Regions from separate parts of the Paraburkholderia sp. EG304 genome, predicted to be linked through region 3. Evidence: predicted binding sites of a transcription regulator. Region 3 holds the regulator's gene; each other region holds the start of a gene.
The links. The regulator FNR, encoded in region 3, switches genes on or off when oxygen is low (the NO sensors DNR and NnrR bind a similar motif). The targets are predictions, from matches to a motif close to TTGATNNNNATCAA.

Region 1 (4,774 bases), on a different contig from region 3:
AGGTAGGTCAGCCGGTCTTCGGGTGCCAGACGCGCGAGGCCGCTCGACATCACCGCTTCACGTTTGCCCTCATCGACAAACATCTGTTCGAGCGCACGGACACCACCGGGAACGCGCCGTTCGATGGCAGGTCTTGCTCGACCTTCTCCAACCATTCAGCAACGATGCGCGCTTTCATCGAGTCACGCGCAATGCCGTATTGGTCCAGCGCGTTGCTCAGACTCGGTCCGCCCAACCACGCTGGAGCGGACACGCCTGACGTATTGTCAGGTAACGCCCTGTCTAGATTCTGATGTATGGCCGCGCCCGCGGCCAGCCAGACAAGCAGCGTAAGCGATCCGGATAGCCGCAACGCGGTCCTCTGCGTGGCCAGAAAGTACCGACGGATCACTTCGATTCTCCAGCAAAAGTTACGGCGAGCGCGCCTATTCCTCGGTCGTCGCCTGTATGCGGCCCTCACGAATCGCACGAATGAACTCGCCGGAGTCCTGTCCGTTCTGCGAGCTGTAATCCGTCGCGAACTCGATGATCGCGTCGTCGAAGGTCTGGCCCGAGCCCATGTAGCCGGCTATCATCGCCGCGTCGCCGGAACGCGCGGGGGCGCGCGCGAGCGCGTGTGCGCACATCCGCCCGTACTGTCGAAGCATGCCCAGATCGAGCGCTTCGATCAGCCGTGTTTTTATACGACGGTGTCGCAGAGGCACGATGCACCCTTATACTTCTGCAGCCTTAAGCTTAAGGTGCTCATCTGATTGGCCATCTTTTGATGCAAATCAACGTTGTTGAACGACTAGAAACGGAGCGCCAGATTCGACTCTTCCGGCATGGCGTCATCGGCCCTCTTTTCGACATCGTGGCCATGGCGGAACGTGCGGCGGCGCTCTCATGTTGGTGGGTTGTTCGCGTAACGTGACACGGACTGACGTCCCACATGAATGCTGCCAGTTCGCGGGCGCTAGCCACGACCGCGATGTTGATCGGCTCCTCGCGCTGTCAGCCGCCGGAATCGTCGGCGCAGGGGGCGCCTCGGCGTCCCAAGCGCGGTTGATGATGGCCTTGGGCAAGCCTTCGAGACGGGCCTGGATCTTCGGACTGACGCGGGCTGGATGGCGGTAACTCCACCCGGCCACAACCAGTAGTTTTCCGGCGTAGCTGTAGCCGGTCCTTACAATTCTGCCCAGCCTGCGATTGCCTCCCGACGAATGCTCGGATGGCACCACTCGGAGCCAGGTCAAGAAGGATTACACGCTCGTCCGACTACCCGGCGTATCTTGGCGCGTTGCTGGAGTCCGGCGATACCGGAGCGATGTTTCAGTGCCCGAAGCGAAACCGAAGGCTAAGTCAGCGGACGTTTTGGCAGATGAGCGGCGACAAACAGAGCTGCCCGATGTCGCCCTTACCCGCTCGATGAAATGCGCTTGCTAAGCATGTGGAAAACAGGAAAGATTGCGAAGCAGAGTTGAGCGGCAAGTCCGATCGCCCCGGGCACGGATCCGAGCCCGGCAACGTACTCTAGTACCGTCTTCCTGAACAGCATTACCGCGGTTCCCAGTTCCGCACAGATCAATATCGCAAAGGCGATTGCGCCCATCACAAATGCCTCGCTGGTCCCCGTCAGCATGCCATGTTTTCCGGCGATCCACCGTGACAGAATCCAGCTCACGGCAAGCATGAGCGGCGCTTCCAGTAGCACGGCGGGCGTTTCGCCGAGGTGCGGGATAACCAGAAGAACGCGAACCGCGCCGAGCGCGAAGCCAATGACGAAGACACTTGATGCATAGAGGCAACCCACTTTGATACAGGCTGCCCACCTGATCTCTGACATGAGAGCGTCGCGTCATCCGCTTTTACGATTGAAACAGGGAAGGAGAATCGCAAGTGTAGAGATCGGTGTGACCAAAACCTTGCGTATAGTCGAGCACTGAGATCACGGTTGGACGCACGCGAAATATACGGACTTCGTCGGGCGATGGCATCGGCAGCGGCAGCGCATGAACGTCTGGATACTTCAATGGAAGCATGCGCAACACCTTTTCCGCTTCTGCACGATCAGTCACTACTTGCGCGTGCGCCGCCATCGACAAACCAGTAATCGCCATTAGGTCGGGCGTGTCGTGGTCGATCGTAAGTGAGACGCGGTCATCGCGAGCGAGGTTGGCCGCCTTCTGGCTTTGCGGACCGCAAAGGAAGTAAAGCGTCAGACCATCGCTCACATAGCCAACGGTTGTCGCCTGCGGCCAACCGTCGGACCTTAGCGTGGCGATCGACATGATCCGATGCTGATCCAGCAATGACAGGATCTTTTCCTTGACATGTTCCTTCATTTATCGTCTTCCCGTTCCTAAAAGTTACATGATGGACTCGCGGGACACTGTTCACTTGATGCAAATCAATACCCGGCGATTGCCCGCCACTGCAACGCGAAGCGCTGCAAAGCAGTCCATGCTTCGGCTAAGCCCATTGCTTTTCCGGGAATTGGGCGCTGCGACCAGAATTGATACATATCAATTTCGCTCCGACTCGCCTGACATAGGATTTGCTATCGAAAGCCGCATCATTGGCTTGATGCGGGGGTGCGCATGTCAGGAAAACAGGTACACCCGGAAGCAATCGTCATTGGTTCAGGCATCGGCGGCCTCGCCTGTGCGGCGGCATTGGCGCGATGCGGCAGGGTCGTGCTTGTACTCGAACAGCAACACACGGCCGGTGGTCTCACACAGTCATTCAGCCGCTATGGCTTTCAATGGGACGTTGGATTGCACTATCTCGGCGAGATGGGTCCGAACGGCCAAGCGCGCTCAGTGGTCGACTGGCTTACCGGCAACTCCATTACATTCGCATCACTAAGCGATGTATACGACGTTGTACATTTCCCCGATGATTTCACGGTAAACTTCGCGCGTCCGAAACCAGCACTGGAACTCGAACTCAAATCGAAGTTCCCGCACTCTGCAAGCGAAATCGATACGTTTTTCAACGCACTGGCTGAAGCGGTTCATGCCGGACGATCCCTCTTTACGAGAAGAGCGTTGGCGGGATTCTTCGGCAACGTATATGGTATCTGGCACGAGCAGGAAATTCGAAAGTGGTGGGGACGCAGCAGTGCCGATGTCGTCAAGGATCTGATCAGCGACCCACGTCTGCGCGCGGTTCTCTTTGCTCAAAGGGGCGACTACGGAGGCATGGAACCTTCCCGGACAAGCTTTGGCATGCTCGCCGTCGTGATGAGTCACTATCTGAACGGCGGCTATTACCCGATCGGAGGCGCGAAGGTCTTCGCCGAAACGCTTATTCCCGTGGTCGAAGAAGCAGGCGGCATGGTCCGACTGAACGCAAAGGTCCGGGCGCTGCATGTGCAAAACAATGCTGCCACGGCCGTGGAACTCAACGATGGAACACTCCTGTACGCACCGGCAATATATTCGGATATCGGCGCGCGGAACACCGTCGGATTGTTGCCCTCAGATCTGCGTGAGACTGCATGGGCAAAAGAGATTCTCTCGTTCTCGCCGTCCGTTTGCCACGTCACGCTGTACCTTGGTCTGACCGGTGACATCCGTGCGCATGGAGCGTCTGGGGCGAATCACTGGTTTCACGAGACGTGGGATGCAGGTAGCGGCGTATGGCAGGGACCTGCGGAAGCGTCCGCTCCTGTACTGTTCGTTTCGTTCCCATCGTTGAAGGATCCCGCGCATGCTCGTGACGACAAACAGCGGCACACTGCCGAAGTTGTGACGATCATCAACTGGGACCTCTTCGCGCGTTGGGACGGGACAATGGTGCAACAGCGTCCTCAGGAATATGATGAACTCAAGGCAACGCTTGCTCGCAGCTTGCTGGCGCAGTTCACGAGCCATTTTCCTGAACTGGCGCCGATGGTCACGTTCCACGAAGTTTCCACGCCGCTGACCATGTCGTCATACACGGGGGCCCAACAAGGCGCGAGCTATGGGCTCGAAGTAAGTTCGCGCAGGTTTCTCTCAAAAGCACTCAATATCCGCACGCCGATTTCCCGACTCTTTCTCACGGGGCAAGATGTGACAAGCCCGGGCGTCACCGCTGCGTTGATGGCGGGCGTACTGTCCGCTGCGTCGATCGAACACGAGGTCTTCGACCGTCTCCGTTAGTTCGCTTCATTGTTGACCCGCTGCGACGGACAGATCTGCATCAAACATCGGTGTTTCGGTTTAAGCTCCATCGAGCGTTGGGTCGCAGGTTGTCCATTGCCGGGCAGCGGATCGACTTTCACGACCATGGCGCTGCCCGGCGTTGGGCAACCTTCGTTGCGACTGTGGGTGCAATTCTTCGTGCTCGATCCGTGAACGATAACCGAGCCTGATGTGCAAGTGGCGTGTGCTGGTGGGCACCAGAGTTGCCAAACTCAACGACGAAATCTACACGGTGATGGAGACGCGCTTACGACTGAACTGCGGCGGTGATTTGTGCGATCGCCTCGTAGTGGGCTGTAGATGGGCGCAGCCGGTCGCTTTACCGTCGCCCTGCCAACTCCGGCCGTCCGTGGCCTCAGGAGGAACGGGTTCACCAAGGCGGAACCCGGCAACTGGACGGCTATGGGGTGGCGGATTGATATGACTTTCCGTGTCAATCGCGATGGGTTCTCGGTTTTGGTTCATCTGAATTTCCTGAGGGCGACGTAGCAGTACGTCTCGACGGTGGGTCACACTGATATCCGCGGGTTGGTTACCGCATTACTGTGGTCCGCCCTATGAGCCTGCCGCTGCCTCAAGTCGCAAATCGCATTAGATGTATTGCA
Region 2 (4,774 bases), on a different contig from region 3:
ACATCGCGTAGAGACCCGGTGCGAGCGTCTCGATTGCCTCGAGCACGTTGACGATCTGCGCATGTTGCTTCTTCGCCACCTTGCCCGATACGAAAACGCCGAGATGTCCCGCCTCCTGATCCATCAGTCCGATGATGACCTGGCCGCGCGCCTTGATTTCCTCAGTACTTCCATACAGGTCGGCCACCCAGTTGAACGCCTGCTGCGGCGGCGTGATGTTGTCCCCCATCGAGGCGAACAGGACGATCGGCGAGCGGATATCGCGCAGGTCGAACGCTTTGCCCGAAACGCCGCGCACCGTGCCCGACCACAGCTTGTTCCCGATGAACAGATTGCGCGTGATCCACTCGATCTCTTCCCGGTTCATCAGGTAGTAGCCGCCCCACCAGCGCTCGAACTCCAGGAAGCGCGGTGGCTCCGTATCGATGTTGTCATACACGCGATAGTATTTGTCCCACAAGGTATTGGCAGGGTTCAGGTACTCGAAGTTTTGCACGAGATACGCGCCGTCGAACTTGCCGTTGCCGAGGTCGGACGAAAACGAAGCGAGCCACGTGCCGCCCAGCAGGCCGCCCGCGTAGCGCATCGGGTTATCGCCCACGCCCTCGCTCCACGAGCCGCTCCAATACGACATCGGCGCGCCGTTGATGACGACCGGTCCAGTGTCTTCAGCCGACGAGCTCGCCAGCATCATCGCGGCCCAGCCGCCCTGGCAGTTGCCGATGATCGCCGGCTTCGCGCTGTCGGGATGCAGCGAGCGCACTTTCTTCACGAACTCCTGTTCGGCCGCGCATACGTCGAGCAAGGTCTGGCCCGGTTCGGGATTCTGGAAGAACACGACGAAGTACACGGGATGGCCCGCGCGCAGAGCGACGCCGACCTGCGAATCGTCCCTGAAGCCGCCAATGCCCGGACCGTGACCGGCGCGCGGATCGATGATCAGATAAGGCCGTTTATTCGCGTCGACGATGACGTCTTCGGGTGGTGTGATGTGCAGCAGCGCATAGTTCACAGGGCGCGCGAAATGCCTGCCATCGAGCACGACGTCATAGTCGAAGTGAAGCGCGGGCTTGAGCCCTTGCGACGTGTTCTCCACGTACTGAGTACCGCGCTCTCGCATTGTGTCCCAGAACAGCAGCGAGCGTTGTGCGACATCGACAGCGTAATGCCATGCGCTCAAAGGGTTCAGTTGCGCCCCGGGTGGGAAGGTACAGCTCTGGTCCATGCGGACGCCGTCACTGACGGCGTCGCGCAAGCGTTTCCCGTATTGATTTACTGCATTCTGCGCGCGTTTTTGCAGCACGTAGGCGATGTTTCCGGCGATTTCCTGACTGCGTGCGAACTGCGTGGCTGCATCCATGACTACGTCCTCCACTGCGACATTGGCTGAGGGCGCGCGCGGCGGCCCCGGCTGTCTCGCGGGAGGACTCGCACGCGCGCACCGATTGACGTGCAACTTGTGAAGACTACTCGTGCGGCACCGTGCCGATCTGACATGGATCAATGCCTTCGTTCGTCTGGTCAACGATGAGCCGTCAACTGGACGCGCACGGCGCGCGATACCGGCACAAGGCAGTGGCTCATTCAAAGTTCCGTGAGTACGATCCGGCCGTCGACCTTGCCTTCGCGCAATGCGGTGAACACTTCGTTAATGTTCTCTAGCCGCTCATGGTGGATATGTGCGCGCACTTTTCCCTCGGCCGCGAAATCGAGCGATTCCTGCAGGTCGCGACGCGTGCCCACGATGGAACCGCGAACCGTGATGCCATTCAGTACCGTGGAAAAAATCGGCAGAGGAAAGTCGCCGGGCGGCAGGCCGTTGAGCGCGACGGTACCGCCGCGGCGCACCATGCCGAGCGCTTGCGCGAACGCGCCGCGCGAGACAGCGGTCACGAGAACGCCATGTGCGCCACCGATCTGTTTCTGGACCTCGCTCGCAGGATCGGACGTCGAGGCGTCGATGGTGATTTGCGCGCCGAGTTTGCGCGCAAGTTCCAGCTTGTCGGGCGCGACATCCACGGCAACGACATGCAGGCCCATCGCGACGGCGTACTGGACCGCGACATGACCGAGGCCGCCGATGCCCGAGATGGCGATCCACTGACCGGGCCGGGTGTCCGTGACCCGAATGCCTTTATATACGGTGACTCCGGCGCAGAGGATCGGCGCGATTTCGTCGAACGCGACCCCGTTCGGTAGATGACCTACGTAGTCCGGATCGGCGACCACATATTCGGCGTAGCTGCCGTTCACGGAATAGCCGGTATTCTGCTGCTCGTGGCAAAGCGTCTCCCAGCCCGTCTGACAGTATTCGCAGTGACCGCATGCGGTATAGAGCCACGGCACCCCAACGCGGTCGCCTTCCTTCACGTGCGTGACTCCCGCGCCAATCGCCGCGACATAACCGACACCCTCGTGACCTGGGATGAACGGCAGGCGAGGCTTGACCGGCCAGTCACCATCGGCGGCATGAAGGTCGGTGTGGCAGACCCCGGAAGCCTTCACGTTGACGAGAATCTGACCCGCAGCGGGCGCAGGAACCGCCACTTCTTCTATCCGCAGCGGCTCGCCGAAGGCATGGACTACCGCAGCTTTCATGAATTGAGCCATCAGTCGCTCCTCAGTGAGTTTGTGATTCTCACGAGTATCCTCGCCAGGCCCGCTAGTGTTTTGCGATAGATCAACGTAAACGACCGTCCTAACGTATTGATCTAAGAGCGTAAGTGGAAGCGGACCGTTGCACCGACATCATCCAGCGACTCAAGTTTCTCCAGTACCGGACCTGACGAAGTGCAGGAAAACAAGGCCGCCAAAATGGCTCGAATCGAATCGTCCGTCATTCCTTCCGGATTGCACAGCCGGAAGAAACGCATGCCGTCGCAGAGGCTGAGGAGGGCCGCCGCGAGCGCTTCAGGTTGAGCAGGCCGGCCGCCGTCGCCTGGACGCACGCCTGCGCACAGACACGCGGCCAGCTTCGCCAGCTTCCTTTGCCGCAACCCGGTGACCCGCTCCCGAACCGTGCTATCGCGCGACGAGAGAAGGCCCGCTTCGACCCACAGCGGGAAGCAATCATTGTCGAATTCAGCGCAACTCAGACGCGCGAGTGCGCGACCCTTTTCCTGGTCCGGCGCGCCAGGCGATTTGATGATCGCCTGCCAGTCCGCGCACGTCTTTTCTACATCGCGTTGCAGCAATTCGAGTAGCAGTTCCTGCTGACTGCTGAAGTTTGAATAGAAGGCGCCGCGTGTGTAGCCGGCCGCCTCGGCGATGTGTTCCACACTCGTCGCGGCCAGGCCCCGCTCGATGAACGAACGGCGCGCTGCGTCGAGCAGGCGCTCTCGCGTCTGCTCTTTTTTGCATGCGCGTGTCAGGCGTACCGGCTTCATGGATGAATACAGACCGCCGGCATCAGTCCACCTCAACCGCGTTCGTCGACTGCACGAGGCCGATCTCGCCGACATACACGCTCTCGCCCAATACGCATTCGCGCAACGCATTGCCCAAGCCATGACGAATCTCGATCCGATAATGGCCGCTATCTTTGATGAGCCGCGAGAACCGGAAATCGCCGAACGCGTCGGTGACGGTTTCGGCCACCTTCCGATTGCACCAGTACAACGCAACGGCCGCATCAGCGACACACTCGACGACCTGCCCCACCTGCGCGCTGACACTGCCGCCGATAAAGCACGTCTCCCAACGATCGAGGCCGCTGTACCAGACGCGGGGACTGGTTTTTAACCTCGGTTCCAGAACTTTGAGTCCTTCCCGTCTTGCCTTCTCTGCCATCGCGGCGTCATCGAGCCTGACGGTTTCGAAAACGCCCGTTGGGCAGGCCTGTTCGCATCGCGGGTGCGGCCAACCCTGATCCAGCAGATGGGCATCGAAGATCCATGTCTGCGGCAGTTGCAATGCCTCGTTCCATACGATCGCCTTGTATGGACAGGCCTTGACAAGGTCCTTTCTGCCCCGCGCCTTGTCCGGATCAATGATGACGATGCCGTCGGCGCGCTTGCGGATGGCATCGCCGCCTACACGCATGCAAGGTGCGTCGTCGCAGTGGTTGCACATCACCGGCAGGTACGTCGTCTCGACCATGTGCGAATCGCCTTGCACGCGGCGCATGATGCGAATGGCGCTTTCGGCATCCGCCGAAGCCGGTGCCGAGTAACCAGGAAACTCGTTGCCAACGTGCTCGTCGCGCGCGGCGATCACGCAGTTCTGGCAGTTCTCGCAGCGCCCGACCTTGATAACCAGATTCCACTTGCTCATGGCGTTTCTCCTCACGCTGCGCGACCGAGCAGGAACGCATCGGCGCCTTGCCATTTTTCGACCTGTACGAGGCATGAGTTCGGACTCATGCTGCTGGTGCCTGCCGTTTGCGACCGGTCGGGCGTGAGCATGTTCATGCAGCCGCCGATCTCGACACGTTCGCCGTCCACTTCGATCAACTGGAATTCCGCGCTTGCCTCATACGACTTGACGACGCCCGGGGTCAACAGAGCAGACACATCAGCCGCACAGATCACGGCGCCGCGGTCGTTGTAGACCTTGACGAGGTCGCGATGAGCAATGCCCCGCGCGGCCGCGTCTGCGAACCCAAGCCTCAGCAGCCAGAAGCGATGCCCGCCGATCAGCGCACGATGATCCTCGACGCTGTTGACTGACGAATTCTTGCCGTCGCAATGGGTATGAAAACTGTAGCGGCTGTGAGTTGCTATCAGTTGCAGGGGATAGCGCCGGGCCAATTCACTGCGCAATCCCTCCCAGGACG
Region 3 (4,774 bases):
GCCAGGCGCGGTTGCAAACCGTCGATCGCGTCTGCCGCCGTATCGAGCGCGCGACGGCCCGCGCTTGATCTGCGTCAATCGCCCCGGCCGCCGGGCTCATAGACTCCATTTGACAGCGGGCGCAAGCCCGCTTGCGCCCGTTTCCCACGTTCTGTCACGGAGCTTTGGCGATGAGCTACAAAAGCATTCTCGTTCACCTCGATACGAGCGTTCGTGCACATCCGCGCCTCGAGATCGCATTGCAGCTCGCGCACCGCTTTCATGCGACGCTGACCGGCCTGTATTCGACGTACGTGCCGCCGCGGCACGCGTTCTTCGTGATGGCCGGCACCGCCGACTACTACGCGGAGCACGAGCGCCTGCGTCGCGAGCGTGCCAGCGCGCTGGAGCGGCTGTTCCGCGCGGAACTCGCGCGCGCGAACGTCGACGGCCACTGGATCGCCGCGAACGGCTACGCGAACGACGTCGTGCCGCCCTATGCGCGGGTCGCCGATCTCGTCGTGCTCGGCCAGACCGACCCGGCCGACCCCGAGGCGTTCGTCGCCGAACAGTTCGTCGAGCACATCGTGCTGTCGGCCGGGCGCCCGGTGTTGCTGGTGCCGTCGAGCGGCACCTTCGCGGCGCCGGGCCGCCACGCGCTGATCGCGTGGGACGGCAGCCGCGAAGCGACCCGCGCGATCCACGACGCGCTGCCGTTCCTCGCGCATGCGGCAAAAGTGACGCTGCTGACGGTGCATTCGTCCGCCGATCGTCCGCCGCAGGGCATGGCTGCGGGCGACGACATCGCCCTCACCGTCGCGCGTCACGGCGTGAAGATCGACGTGCGCGAGCTGAGCGTCGCGGACCGCACGCCGGTCGGCGACGCGCTGCTGTCGCAGGCGGCCGACCTCGGCTGCGACCTGATCGTGATGGGCGCCTACGCACATTCGCGCCTGCACGAAGTCGTGCTGGGCGGCGCGACTCGCACGATGCTCGAGTCGATGACCGTGCCGGTGCTGTTGTCGCACTGAAGTGCGCGCTTAAGGAGCCGCCATGTTTCACCGCCTACTCGTCGCGCTCGACGGCAGCGCCACCGCCTCGCGTGCGTTCGACGCCGCGCTGACCCTCGCCGCCGAATCGGGCGCCGAGCTGATGCCGCTGTACGTGATCGACGTACCCATCATCGCTTACGACGCGCCCGGCTTCGACCCTTCCACGATCGAGGACGCGTTCATCGAGGAAGGCAAGCGGATCACGGCCGACGCCCAGAGCCGGATGAGCGCGCGCGGGGTCACGGGCACGGCCCGCACCGTCGAAGCCTCGATCACCGGCGAAGACGTCGCGCATCGGATCGTCGAAACGGCGCGCGAATGGCACGCCGACGCGATCGTGATGGGCACGCATGGCCGCCGCGGGTTTCAACGGCTGATGCTCGGCAGCGTCGCCGAGCGCGTGCTGCGCCGCGCCTGTTGCCCGGTGCTAATGATTCCCGCCCAGGCGAGCAGCGCGACGCGCGGTTAGTCAGCCCCGCGAGCGCCGACAGCGGACTCACCTGAGCGGACTCACCTGAGCCGCTAGAAACTGGCTGCTGCGCGGCGCGGCGCTTCAGGGCCGCGGGTGGCCTTGTTCGTCATGCCGCACGATCAGCACCGGTATGTCGGTCGCCCGTACCAGCGACTCCGCGACGCTGCCGAGCAGAAAGCGCTGCACGCCATGGCGGCCATGCGTGCCCATCACGATCAGATCGGCCTGGATTTCGTCGGCGACGCGCGCGAGTACCGCCGACACGTTTTCAGCGTAAGCGTCGATCACCCGCACGCCGCCCGGCACCTGCGCCTCGCGCAACAGCTCGCGCGGCCCATCGAGCGCGCGGCTGGCGAAATCTTGCGCCGCGCTCGCCGGCTCCGGCTCGAAAGCCACGTCGGCATTGTTCGACCACTTGCCGTGCCCCACCACGCAGCAGGCTTCGAGCGTGGCGCCCGTCAGCTTCGCGAGCTTCAGCGCCTCGGCGAAGGCGCGCTGCGCGCTGGGACTGTCGTCGAGTGCAACCAGAATTCGTGCATACATGTCGGACTCCCTGTGAAAGCGCTGGCATGACCCGAAGTGGCGCCGTCGCGCGTTTGCACCGACAGTGTGAAGCGCGCGCCGCCACGCGGCTTGACGCAGGTCAACGGGCCGCCGCTCGGCGTCGCCGCCGCTGGACGGCATCGCCAGCAAGCCACTAGGAATATTCCTACAACCACTGCCTGAACTCCTAGCACCGCTTAAAGCGCCGCCGATATATTTCCAAGGTTAGGTCGCCAATACTGGTCGGTATGGACAGCCCCCCGTCAGCCACCTTATCGAGAGTTTTTCTCGTCGACGATGCGACCGAGGTCCGGCGCCGGCTTGCTTGCCTGATCGCGCTGATTCCCGGCATCGAAATCGCCGGCGAGTCCGCGGGCGTCGAGCACGCGTTCGACGACATCGTCGCGAGTCGCGCCGATGTCGCGGTGCTGGACCCGTGTTTCTCGGGCAAGACCGACCTGCTGCTGCTCGCTGCGCTGTCGCGGGCGCGGCCGTCCATCGTCAGCATCGTGCTGACCAATCATGACGCGACGGCGTTTCGCCGCGCGTGCGAAGCGGCGGGCGCCGACTTCTTCTTCGACAAGACCTCGGAGTTCGAGCTCGCCTGCCGCGCCATCGAAGCGATTGCCTATGCGCGCCGTGCGCATCGGGTCTGACCGCCAGGAGCCGATCATGCAAGTTGCCGCAGTCCGTGAACCCCGCCACGACGCGCCTCGCACCTCGCACGTCGTACCGATCCACGTCGCGCCCAGCACCGCGGCGGCACGCCACGCCGTCACGCGCTGCTCCACCTGCGCGATGCGCGCGATCTGCATGCCGCCCGAGCTGACGCCGGACGAACTGAGCCGGCTCGACGCGTTGATCTGCTCGACGCGCTCGATCAAACGCGGCGACGCGCTGTATCGCGCGGGCGACGAGTTTCAAAGCATCTACGCGATACGCGCCGGCTCATTCAAAACCGTGGTCATGCATCGCGACGGCCGCGAGCATGTGACCGGCTTCCAGATTGCGGGCGACTCGCTTGGCCTCGACGGCATCGGCGAGGGCAAGCAGAATTGCGATGCGATCGCGCTCGAAGATAGCGTCGTGTGCATCATTCCGTTCGCGCAGCTAGAGGCGATCTGTCGCGAGATCAAACCGATGCAGCATCACATCTATCAGATGATGAGCGGCGAGATCGTGCGCGAATCGAGCCAGATGATGCTGCTCGGGACGATGACCGCCGAGCAGCGCGTCGCGACGTTCCTGCTGAATCTGTCGAAGCGCTTCAAGGCGCGCGGCTTTTCGGCCGCGGAGTTTCATCTGCGCATGACGCGCGAGGAAATCGGCTGCTTTCTGGGCATGAAGCTCGAAACGGTGAGCCGGATGTTCTCGAAGTTCCAGCGCGAACGCCTCGTCAAGGCGAACGGCAAAACGATCCGCATCGAAGACCCGGAACGACTGGCTCGGGTTTGAGCGTCGGCGCGGCGCTCGCCTCACGTTCGTTCGCGGGACATGCCGGGTGGAACCGGCGCTCCTGAACTGATATAACTCAGTGCGTTGCGGTACGCGACCTTGCGTGGCCGCCCGGAGGAGCGATGGGTCTATCGAGCGGCGAGTCTTCCTGCTTCACCAGTGTTGCGTCCGGGTCGGACGTGTCCGTCGAGGATCGCTATTTCATGTTGGTCGAAGCGGTACAGGACTACGCGATCTTCATGCTCGACCCCGCCGGCCGCGTAACCAGCTGGAATCCCGGCGCACAGCGCATCAAGGGCTACACGCCCGAAGAAATCGTCGGCCAGCATTTCTCGAAGTTCTATACCCCGGAAGACATCGCGGCCGGCAAGCCCGCTCGCGAACTGGAAACCGCCGCAACCGTCGGCCGCGCCGAGGACGAAGGGTGGCGTGTGCGTCGCGACGGTTCGCGTTTCTGGGCCAACGTGGTCGTTTCCGCCGTGCACGATGCGTCGGGCGCGCTGCTCGGCTTTGCCAAGGTCACCCGCGATCTGACCGAGCGTATGCGTCTCGCGGAACTCGAACGCGCGAGTCAGGTATCCACGCACACGCAGATCGCCCGTGAAAACGAGCAGAAACGTATTGCACGCGAACTGCACGACGATCTCGGCCAACGGCTGACGGCGCTGAAAATGAGCGTCGCGCTGCTCGAAGCGAAGCTGAATCAGCAAGCCGACACCGAGCCGCTTGCGGCGCAAACGCATGAGCTGCAAAAGCAGATCGACTGGATGGCCGCTTCGCTGCGGCGCATCGCCGCCGATCTGCGCCCTCCGCTGCTCGACGACCTCGGACTCGCCGCCGCGCTCGACTGGTTGGCCGAAGACTTCACGAAACGCTACAACGTGCGCTCGAGCGTGCATCTCGAACCGGCCGAGCCGGTATGCGGCGAATTCGCGGCAACGGCGCTGTTTCGCATCGTTCAGGAGGCGTTGACGAACGTCGCGCGGCACGCCAAGGCGAGGCGCGTACGCATCGACATGATCTGCGCGGGCCCGACCGTATCGCTCGATATCGACGATGACGGCGTGGGTGTCGCGCTGGATCAGTCGCAGGGAACAACTTCATTCGGGCTGCTTGGCATCCGCGAACGGGTGCGGCAGTTGCGCGGCAACGTGTCGTTCACCAGCTCGCCCGGCCACGGTTTCAGGATCTCGATCCAGCTACCAGCCGACGCGCTCGTGTAGTGCTCACACGCCGCCGCGCGCCGCTACCGGGGATTACTCCTCGGGCGCTT

Region 1: ACLFKU_RS38445 (phytoene desaturase family protein) is a predicted target of FNR. The motif match lies at 2,380-2,393, and genes of this name have one in related genera.
Region 2: adhP (alcohol dehydrogenase AdhP) is a predicted target of FNR. The motif match lies at 2,671-2,684, and genes of this name have one in related genera.

What each region holds. Positions count from the first base shown of each region.
Region 1 covers NZ_JBKGUA010000071.1:769-5,542, reverse strand. Annotated here, with positions in the region: gene ACLFKU_RS38470 (hypothetical protein) at 1-83, opposite strand, end outside; partial or broken gene ACLFKU_RS38465 (DUF2252 family protein) at 426-671, opposite strand; gene ACLFKU_RS38460 (hypothetical protein) at 831-1,217, opposite strand; gene ACLFKU_RS38455 (hypothetical protein) at 1,397-1,825, opposite strand; gene ACLFKU_RS38450 (pyridoxamine 5'-phosphate oxidase family protein) at 1,848-2,324, opposite strand; gene ACLFKU_RS38445 (phytoene desaturase family protein) at 2,580-4,127, shown strand.
Region 2 covers NZ_JBKGUA010000045.1:34,100-38,873, reverse strand. Annotated here, with positions in the region: gene ACLFKU_RS33755 (DUF3141 domain-containing protein) at 1-1,360, opposite strand, end outside; gene adhP (alcohol dehydrogenase AdhP) at 1,585-2,610, opposite strand; gene ACLFKU_RS33745 (TetR/AcrR family transcriptional regulator) at 2,712-3,386, opposite strand; gene ACLFKU_RS33740 (4Fe-4S dicluster domain-containing protein) at 3,409-4,272, opposite strand; gene ACLFKU_RS33735 (molybdopterin-dependent oxidoreductase) at 4,284-4,774, opposite strand, start outside.
Region 3 covers NZ_JBKGUA010000069.1:10,469-15,242, forward strand. Annotated here, with positions in the region: gene ACLFKU_RS38200 (universal stress protein) at 171-1,010, shown strand; gene ACLFKU_RS38205 (universal stress protein) at 1,033-1,500, shown strand; gene ACLFKU_RS38210 (universal stress protein) at 1,585-2,046, opposite strand; gene ACLFKU_RS38215 (response regulator) at 2,295-2,702, shown strand; gene fnr (fumarate/nitrate reduction transcriptional regulator Fnr) at 2,719-3,501, shown strand; gene ACLFKU_RS38225 (PAS domain S-box protein) at 3,624-4,724, shown strand; gene ACLFKU_RS38230 (universal stress protein) at 4,758-4,774, opposite strand, start outside.